DNA from 3 places in the Streptomyces sp. NPDC046197 genome. Region 1 is predicted to be linked to each of the others. Evidence: riboswitches for the same ligand, from Rfam matches in the RefSeq annotation. Region 1 holds a riboswitch; each other region holds the start of a gene.

Region 1 (3,188 bases):
CTCGGGGGCGCCGCACTCGCCCTGGGCCTGCGGGTCACTGCCGAGCAGAGTGCGGACCAGCGGGTGGGCGCAGAACAGGCCGTCGCGGACGCCGATGCCGTACTCGGCGGAGAGCGCGGCGGCGAAGTGGGAGCTGTTCCAGCCCGCCACCACGAAGGAGATCACGCCGACCCTCGGGGCGTCGTCGCCGAACAGGGAGAGGACCCGGACCTCGGGAACCCCGGCGAGGCCCGCCCGCACCTTGTCGATCAGGTACCGCTCGCGGGCGACGAGGGTGTCGAAGCCGGCCTCGGTGAGGGCCCTGCAGGCGGAGGCGACGGCGTAGGCGCCGATGACGTTCGGTGAGCCGGCCTCGTGGCGGGCGGCGCTCTCGTGCCACTCCACGTCCACTCCCCCGTCGGTGCGGCGCGTGACCCTGCGGCTGGCGCCGCCGCCCGCGAGGTACGGCTCGGCCGCGCGCAGCCAGTCGGCACGGCCGGCCAGGACGCCGGAGCCGAAGGGGGCGTACAGCTTGTGACCGGAGAAGGCGACCCAGTCCACGTCGAGGTCCCGCACCGACACCGGGTGGTGCGGGGCGAGCTGGGCGGCGTCCAGGACGACGCGGGCGCCGTGCGCGTGCGCGGCGGCGGCCAGCTCCCGTACCGGCCACAGCTCGCCGGTGACGTTGGAGGCGCCGGTGACGCAGACGAGGGCGGGGCCGTGCGGGTCGCGGTCGGCCAGCGCCCGCTCCAGGGTCTGGACCGCCTGCCGCGGGGTGCGGGGGGCGTTGAGGTAGGTGACCCGCGCGTCCTTCCAGGGCAGCAGCGAGGCGTGGTGCTCGGTCTCGAAGACGAAGACCTGGCAGTCGGCCGGGAGCGCGCGGGCGAGGAGGTTGAGGGAGTCGGTGGTGGACCGGGTGAAGACCACCTGGTCGGTCCCGCGGCAGTCGAGGAACTCGGCGACCGCCCTGCGGGCGTTCTCGAACAGGTCGGTGGACAGCTGGGAGAGATAGCCGGCGCCGCGGTGGACGCTGCCGTAGTACGGCGCGTACGCGGCCACGTCGTCCCACACGCGCTGGAGGGCCGGCGCGCTGGCGGCGTAGTCGAGGGCGGCGTAGGTGACCTCACCGCCGGTGACGAGCGGGACGGTGACATCCCGTCCCAGAACGGGCAGCGGGGCACAAACGGACTGGTCGGCGGCAAGGGTGGAGACAGACATGGCGAACTCCGGTGAGAGGCAAGCGGAACCACCGTGCGAGCGGATGCGGCTCGAGCACGGAGGAGGGGGAAGGGGGATGCGGAGGCGGGGCTCTACGCCCTATCGCATTCGCTTGCTCACGGAAGGCTCCCTCGAACGACCAGGACCCCTGGCCCCACGCTCAGTCAGGAGCGTGCGAGGGGTCCGCGCTTGCCGCAGACCTCGCTGCCTGCGGCCCGGTCTTCACCCGGGGCACCCCGCCACGGACGGAGGGTTGCCGGACAGTCGGCCGGGGCCTCATGACTGTCACTCATGACCTGATACTGGAACGTACGCGAAGTGATCGCGGTCCCGCAACCCGTGTCCGGATCGCGGGACACCCGTCGGCGAGGGGCCAGGGGGTGTCAGACACCCCCCAGGCGACCCCTAGGCGTTGCTCGCGGCCACCCAGCGCTCCAGCGTCCGCTTCGCCGCCCCGGAGTCGATCGACTCGGCCGCCTGCTGCATCCCGGCGCGGAGCTGCTCCGCCAGGGTCCCGGAACCCGGTTCCAGGGCCACCAGGGCCGCCGCCGAGTTGAGCAGCACGGCGTCCCGTACCGGGCCGGTCTCGCCGTCCAGCAGGCGCCGGGCGACCTCGGCGTTGTAGGAGGCGTCCGCGCCCCGCAGCGCCTCCACCGGCACCAGCTCGATGCCGACGTCCCGCGGGTCGAAGCGCTCCTCGGTGACCTTGCCGTCCCGGACGATCCACACCCGGGAGGTGGAGGTCGTGGTCAGCTCGTCGAGACCGTCGTCGCCGCGGAAGACCAGGGAGGAGTTGCCGCGCTCGGCGAAGACGCCCGCGACGACCGGCGCCATGCGCGGATCCGCGACGCCCACCGCCTGGGCCTTCACCTTCGCCGGGTTGGTGAGCGGACCGATGACGTTGAAGGTGGTGCGGATGCCCAACTGGCCCCGGGCGGCGGCCACATGACGCAGTGCCGGGTGGAACTTCACCGCGAAGCAGATGGTGATGCCCGCTTCCTCGGCGACCTCCGCCACCCGCTTCGGGGTCAGCTGCAGATTGATGCCGAGCTTCTCCAGGACGTCCGACGAGCCCGACGCGGACGAGGCGGCCCGGTTGCCGTGCTTGACGACCTTCGCGCCGGTACCGGCGACGACGATCGAGGACATCGTGGAGATGTTCACCGTCCGCGCGCCGTCGCCGCCGGTGCCCACGATGTCGACGGTCGGACCGGCTACCTCGATCACGTTCGCGTGCTCGTACATGGCCCGGACCAGCCCGGTGATCTCCTCGACCGTCTCGCCCTTGGCCCGCAGGGCCACCAGGAACCCGGCGATCTGGGCGTCGGTCGCCTCGCCGCGCATGATCCGGTCCATCGCCCAGGCCGTGTCGTCCGCGCTCTGGTCGCGGCCGTCGAGCAGGGCGTTCAGTACCGCGGGCCAGGAACGGCCCGCCGCGATGTCGCCTCCAGCGGGGGTCACAGCGCTCATAAGCCGCTCCTGGGTCGGTGTCCCGGACTACGGGACGCAGGTCTCGAACAGGTCCACCCTATCCAGCCCCGGGCACGGCGAAGGGCCCCGTCCGTACACCGGACGGGGCCCTTCGCGTGGCGTGGCGACGCTGGGAGGTCAGTGGTGGCCGTGGCCGCTCGTGATCTCCCGGTACTCCTCGACAGTCGGCTTCGGGATCTGGTTCTCCTCGCCGTAGTACGCGTTGCTCAGCTTGGCGCGCAGCTTCTCGGAGCCCTTCACCTTGCGCTCGACGCCGTTCTCGTCGACCGCCGGGCCGATCTCGGCCGGAGCGTACTGCTCGTGCGCGGTGAGCGTGTGCAGCTGCTCCTGGCTGAGCGGCTCGTGGATCTCGATGAACTCACCGTGCGGCAGGCGCTTGATGATGCCGGTCTCGCGGCCGTGCAGCACCTTGTCGCGGTCCCGACGCTGCAGGCCGAGGCAGATCCGCTTGGTGATGATGAACGCGAGGATCGGTCCGACGAAGAAGCCGATCCGGACGA
Region 2 (3,188 bases), on a different contig from region 1:
GGAGAAGCCGACCGCCGACGCACCTGGCGGCTCCTCGGCGAACTGGCCCGCTGAGCACGCCGGTCGAACCGACGGCCCGACCGGCCCCCCTGCACCCCCGTGACGAAGGAGAACCCATGACCACCGAGGCCACCACGACCGACTTCCATGCCTTCACCGAGAACTGGCGGGAGTGGTACCGCGCCCATGAGGCCCGGCTCGCCGACCCGCACGGGTTCCTGGCGGTCACCGGCCTGCACTGGCTCGACGACCGGCCCCAGCGCTTCCCGGACGCGCCCGGTGCGTGGCGCACCGGCCCCGACGGGGTCGTCGCAGACCTCGACGACGGCGAGGAACTGATCGTCGACGGAACCCCGGTGCACGGTGAACACCGCTTCGGCATGCTTCCCGAACGCGGCGGCGTCGACGCCGTCTGGGGAGACGCCGTCATCGAGATCGCCAGGCGCGGCGGGCACGACATCGTGCGCCCCCGGCACCCGGACGCACCGCTGCGCACGGCCTTCACCGGAACGCCCGCCTACGCCCCCGACCCGCGCTGGGCCGTGACGGGCCGCTGCATCCCCTTCGACACGCCACGACCGACCACCGTGGGCGCCGCGGTCGAGGGCCTTGAGCATGTGTACGACGCTCCGGGCAGGGTCGAGTTCGAGCTGGACGGGCGCCCCCTGTCGCTGACCGCGTTCCCCGGCCACGGTGCGGGCCGACTGATGGTGCTGTTCACCGACGCGACCTCCGGAGTCACCACCTACGCCGCCAACCGGGCCCTGACCCTGGAGCCGCCCGCCGCCGACGGTACGGTCGTCCTGGACTTCAACCGCGCCGCGAACCTGCCGTGCGCCTACACGGACCTGGCCACCTGCCCGCTGCCCCCGGCCGAGAACCGGCTGCCGGTGGCGATCGAGGCCGGCCAGAAGATCCCCCGCGAGCGCGGCGGTTCCTGAGCCGGAACCGGTACCGGTCCGACTGCCCCTGCAGGGCGTCGCTTTCCGGCATTGACGCACGACAAGAGCCCTCCGTACGATCACGAACGGCATTGAGTGTCAGCGTCAAGCCCTGGCTCGCTGACCGGCAACCCTCCCCGCGCGGTGGGGTGCTCCAGGTGAAAGCCCGGCGGGATCACCGACGATCTCCGCAAGCGCGTGGCCTCGTGACCGGGGCCGGAAATGTGGAGGACCGGTATGCGGCACGGTGGTGACCTCAGCGCCCGCTTCGTCGGCGCCACCGTGTTCTCCCGGCTCTCGCGTCGGCGCCATATCGACCTCAAGCGCTCGACCAGCTGCCTCTGTCAGGCCTGACGGCCCCTTCCGCCGCCGGTCGTGGTCCGGCACGCACCGGCCGTCACCGCACCCGCCTGCGGCTGCCCCCCGCTCCGCCCTGATCCCTGTCTGCACAGCGCTTCCCCGCCACCGGTCTGGTACCGGCCGGGGCCGTACACCCATGCACGGTCGTGCCTTGTACGGCGCCTTCTTGCCTGGTGACACGAGTAGGAGAACCCTCCGTGAACGCACTTCCGGCTTTCAGAGCCCCCCGCTGGGCGCCCCTCGCCGCCCTGCTGACCACAAGTGTTCTGCTGACCGCCTGCGGTTCGGGCGACGACTCCGGTAGCGGAAGCAGCCGGCCGAAGTCCGGTGGCACCCTGACCTTCGCGGTGGGTTCCGACGCCGGCTGCGTGGATCCACAGCAGGTCGGCAGCAACGAGAGCATCTACTCGGTGCGCCAGACCGTGGACTCCCTGACCGACCAGGACCCCAGGACCGGCAAGATCGTGCCGTGGCTCGCCAAGAGCTGGGACATCAACGCCGACGCCACGGAGTTCACCTTCCATCTGCGCTCGGGCGTCACCTTCAGCGACGGCTCCCGGCTGACCGCGCAGGTGGTCAAGGACAACCTCGACGCGGTGCCGGAGCTCGGCGCCCTCGGGGTCCTCGCCCAGGGCTATCTCAGCGGCGTCAAGAGCACCACCGCGGTGGACCCGCTCACCGTCAAGGTGACCTTCAAGGAGCCCAACACCCAGTTCCTCCAGGCGACTTCGACCCACTCGCTGGGCATCGAGTCGTCGGCGAGCGTGAAGAAGACCCCGCAGCAGAAGTGCAGCGACGGTGTGATCGGGTCGGGGCCGTTCGTGCTCAAGCAGTACGTCCAGAACCAGTCGATCACTCTGGCCAAGCGCACCGGCTACGACTGGGGCTCCTCGCTGTGGTCCAAGAAGGGCGAGACCTACCTGGACAAGCTGGTCTTCAAGGTCGTCCCCGAGGCGGGGGTGCGGGCCGGCAGCCTCCAGTCCGGGCAGGTGGACGCGATCAGCAGCGTCGGCAAGGCCAACGAGGCGGCACTCGGGGGCGGTCAGGTCACCCTGCTGCGCCGGGCCAACCCCGGCGTGGTCTTCGGGCTCGGCGTCAACAACTCGCGGCCGCTGCTGAAGGACGTAAAGGTGCGTCAGGCGATCCTGGCGGCCATCGACCGCAAGCAGATCGCCGACACCGTGTTCCCGACCGGCACCCAGTCGGCGACCAGCGTCCTGGCGCACACCACGCCCGACTACACCGACCTCTCCTCGGACCTCGCCTTCGACGCGGCCAAGGCAAAGTCCCTGCTGGAAGCGGCCGGTTGGAAAGCCGGCAGTGACGGCATACGCGCCAAGGACGGCAAGGAGCTGAGCCTGACCATCAGCTGGTTCCCCAACGCCGCCACCAACCAGCCCGCACTGGAGCTGGTCCAGCAGCAGCTGAAGGCCGTCGGGATCGACGTGGTGCTCAAGCAGGGTCAGGTCAGCCAGTTCGCCACCACACTCCAGGGCGGTGACTTCGATCTGGTGTGGGGCAACGTGACCCGCTCCGACCCTGACATCCTGCGTACCTCCTTCTCCACCCGGCTGGCCAACTTCTATCGCCTGCCCGCCACTTCCCTGGACACGGCGCTGTCCGGCCAGGCCGCGACCACGGACACCGCCAAGCGCGAGCAGCTGGTGGACGAGGCGCAGAAGCTGATCGTGCAGAACGCGTACAACGTGCCGGTGGTGGAACTCCAGACCCAGCTGGCCGTGTCGAAGAAGGTGCACAGCCTCGACTTCGACTCGGGCAGCCGCATCCAGTTGCACGACACCTGGATCGGCTAGCGCATGCGCCGCTATGTGATCAAGCGACTGGCGCAGGCGGTCGGGGTGCTGTGGGCGGCGTACACGGTGTCGT
Region 3 (3,188 bases), on a different contig from region 1:
AACCATGGTCCTCAACCTAGCCCGGCCCGGAAACGCTCAAACGTACGGTTCCGCTTCGTGGGTGGCCGTATACGGCCGGGCCGGCGTTTTACGCCACCTTCCGGGCCGCGTACTCCGCGATCTCCACCATGGGCGGCCGCTCCTCGGTGTCCACCGAGTAGGTGCGCGGCTCGAAGCCGTCCTCACCCCGTTCGAACTGGGTGAGGGAGGGGCGGATCAGATGGCCGCGGGCCAGACGGAGCTGGGCGGTGCGGTAGATCGCGGCGGCCATGCGGCCCAGCGCCTGCCCGTCCTGATGCCGGTGTTTGCGCACACCGACGTCGACCTGCGCGAGCGCGTCCAGACCCACCAGGTGCAGCGCGTCGACCAGCATGCCGAGCTCGACGCCGTAGCCGACCGGGAAGGGAAGCTGTTCCAGCAGCGAGCGGCGGGCCGCGTACTCGCCGCCGAGCGGCTGCACGAAGCCGGCCAGCTGGGGCCAGTGCATGTTCAGCAGTGGACGCGCCATCAGCTCGGTGACGCGTCCGCCCTGACCTGCCGCCGCGCCGGACGCGGACTCGCCGGCGAGCGTCAGCGGGCGGTCGTACATGGCCTTCACCAGGTCCACACCGGGGTCGGTGAGCAGCGGGCCCACGATCCCGGTGACGAAGTCGGAGGAGAACTCCCTCAGGTCGGCGTCCACGAAGCAGACGACGTCCCCGCGGGTGACGAGCAGCGAGCGCCACAGCACCTCGCCCTTGCCGGGCACGGCCGGGATGCGCGGCAGGATGTCGTCGCGGTGGACGACCCGGGCGCCGGCCGCGGCGGCCACCTCGGAGGTGCGGTCGGTGGAGCCCGAGTCGACGACGAGGAGCTCGTCGACGAGTGGCACCTGCTCCATGAGGTCGTGGCGGATGACGGCGACGATGTCGCCGACCGTCTCCTCCTCGTTGAGCGCGGGCAGCACGACGCTGACCGACGAGCCGCTCGCGCGTTTGGCGGCCAGGATCGTGTGGAGCGGGCGATCGGTCACGGACCAGGAGCGTGTCCTCAGCCAGCGCTCGACTTCTTCCAGCACGGTCGGCGGCTCCTCACTGGTGTTCGGATCACGGCACGGATCACACGGTCCGGTGATCCGTCTCGCGGTTCGGACGACTATCTCAACTGTCGTGGCCGTCGGTTACAGTCTTGAACAACGCGGATGACCATCACGTGTCGGGGGTCGCCGCGGCTTCACAACCACATACCGCTCATCCAGAGGGGCAGAGGGACACGGCCCGATGAAGCCCCGGCAACCCTCCAGCCGGTTCTCGTATCGACTGCTTGCGAGCACAGCAGATCGTCTTCGCGAGGCTCCCGGCTAGGGAAGGTGCCAAATCCGTCTCACGGCGAGATGCGTCGTGAGGAAGATGAGGAGAAAGGGCCTCGCCTCACATGGCTGTGCAGACTGTTGCAAGCAGCACCGACCCCACCGTCGACCTCGGCCCCGCCGCCGCGCTGTCCTGTCGCGAATGCGGCCACCGTGTACCTCTGGGTCCTGTGTTCGCCTGCGAGGAGTGTTTCGGCCCGCTGGAGATCGCCTACGACTTCTCGGCCTACGACACCGAGGAACTGCGCAAGCGGATCGAAGCGGGCCCCGCGAACATCTGGCGCTACGCGCCGCTGCTGCCCGTCCCGGCGGACGTGGCGACCAGGCCGAACCTGAACCCGGGCTGGACCAAGCTCGTCCAGGCCGACAACCTCGCCCGCGAACTCGGCGTCACCGGCGGGCTGTACGTGAAGGACGACTCCGGCAACCCGACCCACTCCTTCAAGGACCGTGTCGTCGCCCAGGCACTGGAGGCCGCCCGCGCCTTCGGCTTCACCACCCTGTCCTGCTCCTCCACCGGCAACCTGGCCGGTGCCGTCGGTGCCGCCGCCGCGCGGGCCGGCTTCCGCTCGTGCGTGTTCATCCCGCACGACCTGGAGCAGGGCAAGGTCGTCATGGCCGCGATCTACGGCGGTGAGCTCGTCGGCATCGAGGGCAACTACGACGACGTGAACCGCTTCTGCTCCGAGCTGATCGGTGACCCGGCCGGCGAGGGCTGGGGCTTCGTCAACGTCAACCTGCGCCCGTACTACGCGGAAGGGTCCAAGACCCTGGCGTACGAGATCTGCGAGCAGCTCGGCTGGCGGCTGCCCGACCAGATCGTGGTCCCGATCGCCTCCGGCTCACAGCTCACCAAGATCGACAAGGGTCTGCAGGAGCTGATCGGGCTCGGGCTGGTGGAGGACCGGCCGTACAAGATCTTCGGCGCCCAGGCCGAGGGCTGCTCGCCGGTGTCGACCGCCTTCAAGGCCGGCCACGACGTCGTGCGTCCCCAGAAGCCGAACACCATCGCCAAGTCCCTCGCCATCGGCAACCCGGCCGACGGCCCGTACGTCCTCGACATCGCGCGCCGCACGGGCGGTGCGGTGGAGGACGTGACGGACGAGCAGGTCGTCGACGCCATCAGGCTGCTCGCCCGGACCGAGGGCGTCTTCGCCGAGACGGCGGGCGGTGTGACGGTCGGGGTGACGAAGAAGCTGATCGACAACGGCGTGCTCGACCCGGCCAAGACCACCGTCGTCCTCAACACGGGCGACGGTCTCAAGACCCTGGACGCGGTGGCGGGTACCGGGCTCACCGCGACGATCCGTCCGAACCTGGACTCCTTCCGAGAGGCTGGCCTCGCATGAGCGTGACCGTTCGCATCCCGACCATCCTGCGCACCTACACCGGCGGCCAGGCCGAGGTGAAGGCCCAGGGCGCGACCCTGGCCGAGGTCATCGCCGACCTGGAGAAGAACCACAACGGCATCGCCGCCCGGGTCCTGGACGACCAGGGCAGGCTGCGCCGTTTCGTCAACGTGTACGTCAACGACGACGACGTCCGCTTCGAGCAGGGCCTGGAGACCGCCACCCCGGACGGCGCCGGCGTCTCGATCATTCCGGCGGTGGCCGGCGGCTGACGGCGCGTCGGCGTGCCGCGCGGCGGCCCCGGACGGCCTCGTCATTACCTTCGGTAATGCCCGTCACTGAGAGTTCATCGAATTGCCTCCTCCGTGAGAGAAGCGGAGGGGGCAATTCAGTGTGATTGAGCGCGGTACAGTTGGGGAACGCGCTCCTGATCTCAGGGGCGCAAGCCATGGATTCCTGCCGCATGCCCGACAAGAAGTAGCCAAAGTGCG

What was found. Region 1 has a riboswitch for S-adenosylmethionine ahead of AB0A61_RS32210 (aminotransferase class V-fold PLP-dependent enzyme). Riboswitches for the same ligand answer to the same signal wherever they lie in the genome.
Region 2: it holds a riboswitch for S-adenosylmethionine, as region 1 does, so the genes downstream of both, AB0A61_RS08270 (putative leader peptide) here and AB0A61_RS32210 (aminotransferase class V-fold PLP-dependent enzyme) in region 1, are expected to answer to the same signal.
Region 3: it holds a riboswitch for S-adenosylmethionine, as region 1 does, so the genes downstream of both, thrC (threonine synthase) here and AB0A61_RS32210 (aminotransferase class V-fold PLP-dependent enzyme) in region 1, are expected to answer to the same signal.

The regions. Positions count from the first base shown of each region.
Region 1 covers NZ_JBEYZY010000032.1:15,388-18,575, forward strand. The annotation lists gene AB0A61_RS32210 (aminotransferase class V-fold PLP-dependent enzyme) at 1-1,197, opposite strand, end outside; SAM riboswitch class IV at 1,378-1,494, opposite strand; gene trpD (anthranilate phosphoribosyltransferase) at 1,603-2,667, opposite strand; gene AB0A61_RS32220 (cytochrome bc complex cytochrome b subunit) at 2,806-3,188, opposite strand, start outside.
Region 2 covers NZ_JBEYZY010000004.1:272,971-276,158, reverse strand. The annotation lists gene AB0A61_RS08280 (LLM class F420-dependent oxidoreductase) at 1-54, shown strand, start outside; gene AB0A61_RS08275 (DUF1684 domain-containing protein) at 117-941, shown strand; SAM riboswitch class IV at 1,030-1,144, shown strand; gene AB0A61_RS08270 (putative leader peptide) at 1,164-1,295, shown strand; gene AB0A61_RS08265 (ABC transporter substrate-binding protein) at 1,499-3,115, shown strand; gene AB0A61_RS08260 (ABC transporter permease) at 3,119-3,188, shown strand, end outside.
Region 3 covers NZ_JBEYZY010000017.1:118,952-122,139, reverse strand. The annotation lists gene AB0A61_RS23950 (trehalose-6-phosphate synthase) at 1-6, opposite strand, end outside; gene AB0A61_RS23945 (glucosyl-3-phosphoglycerate synthase) at 89-1,057, opposite strand; SAM riboswitch class I at 1,227-1,395, shown strand; gene thrC (threonine synthase) at 1,414-2,697, shown strand; gene AB0A61_RS23935 (MoaD/ThiS family protein) at 2,694-2,969, shown strand.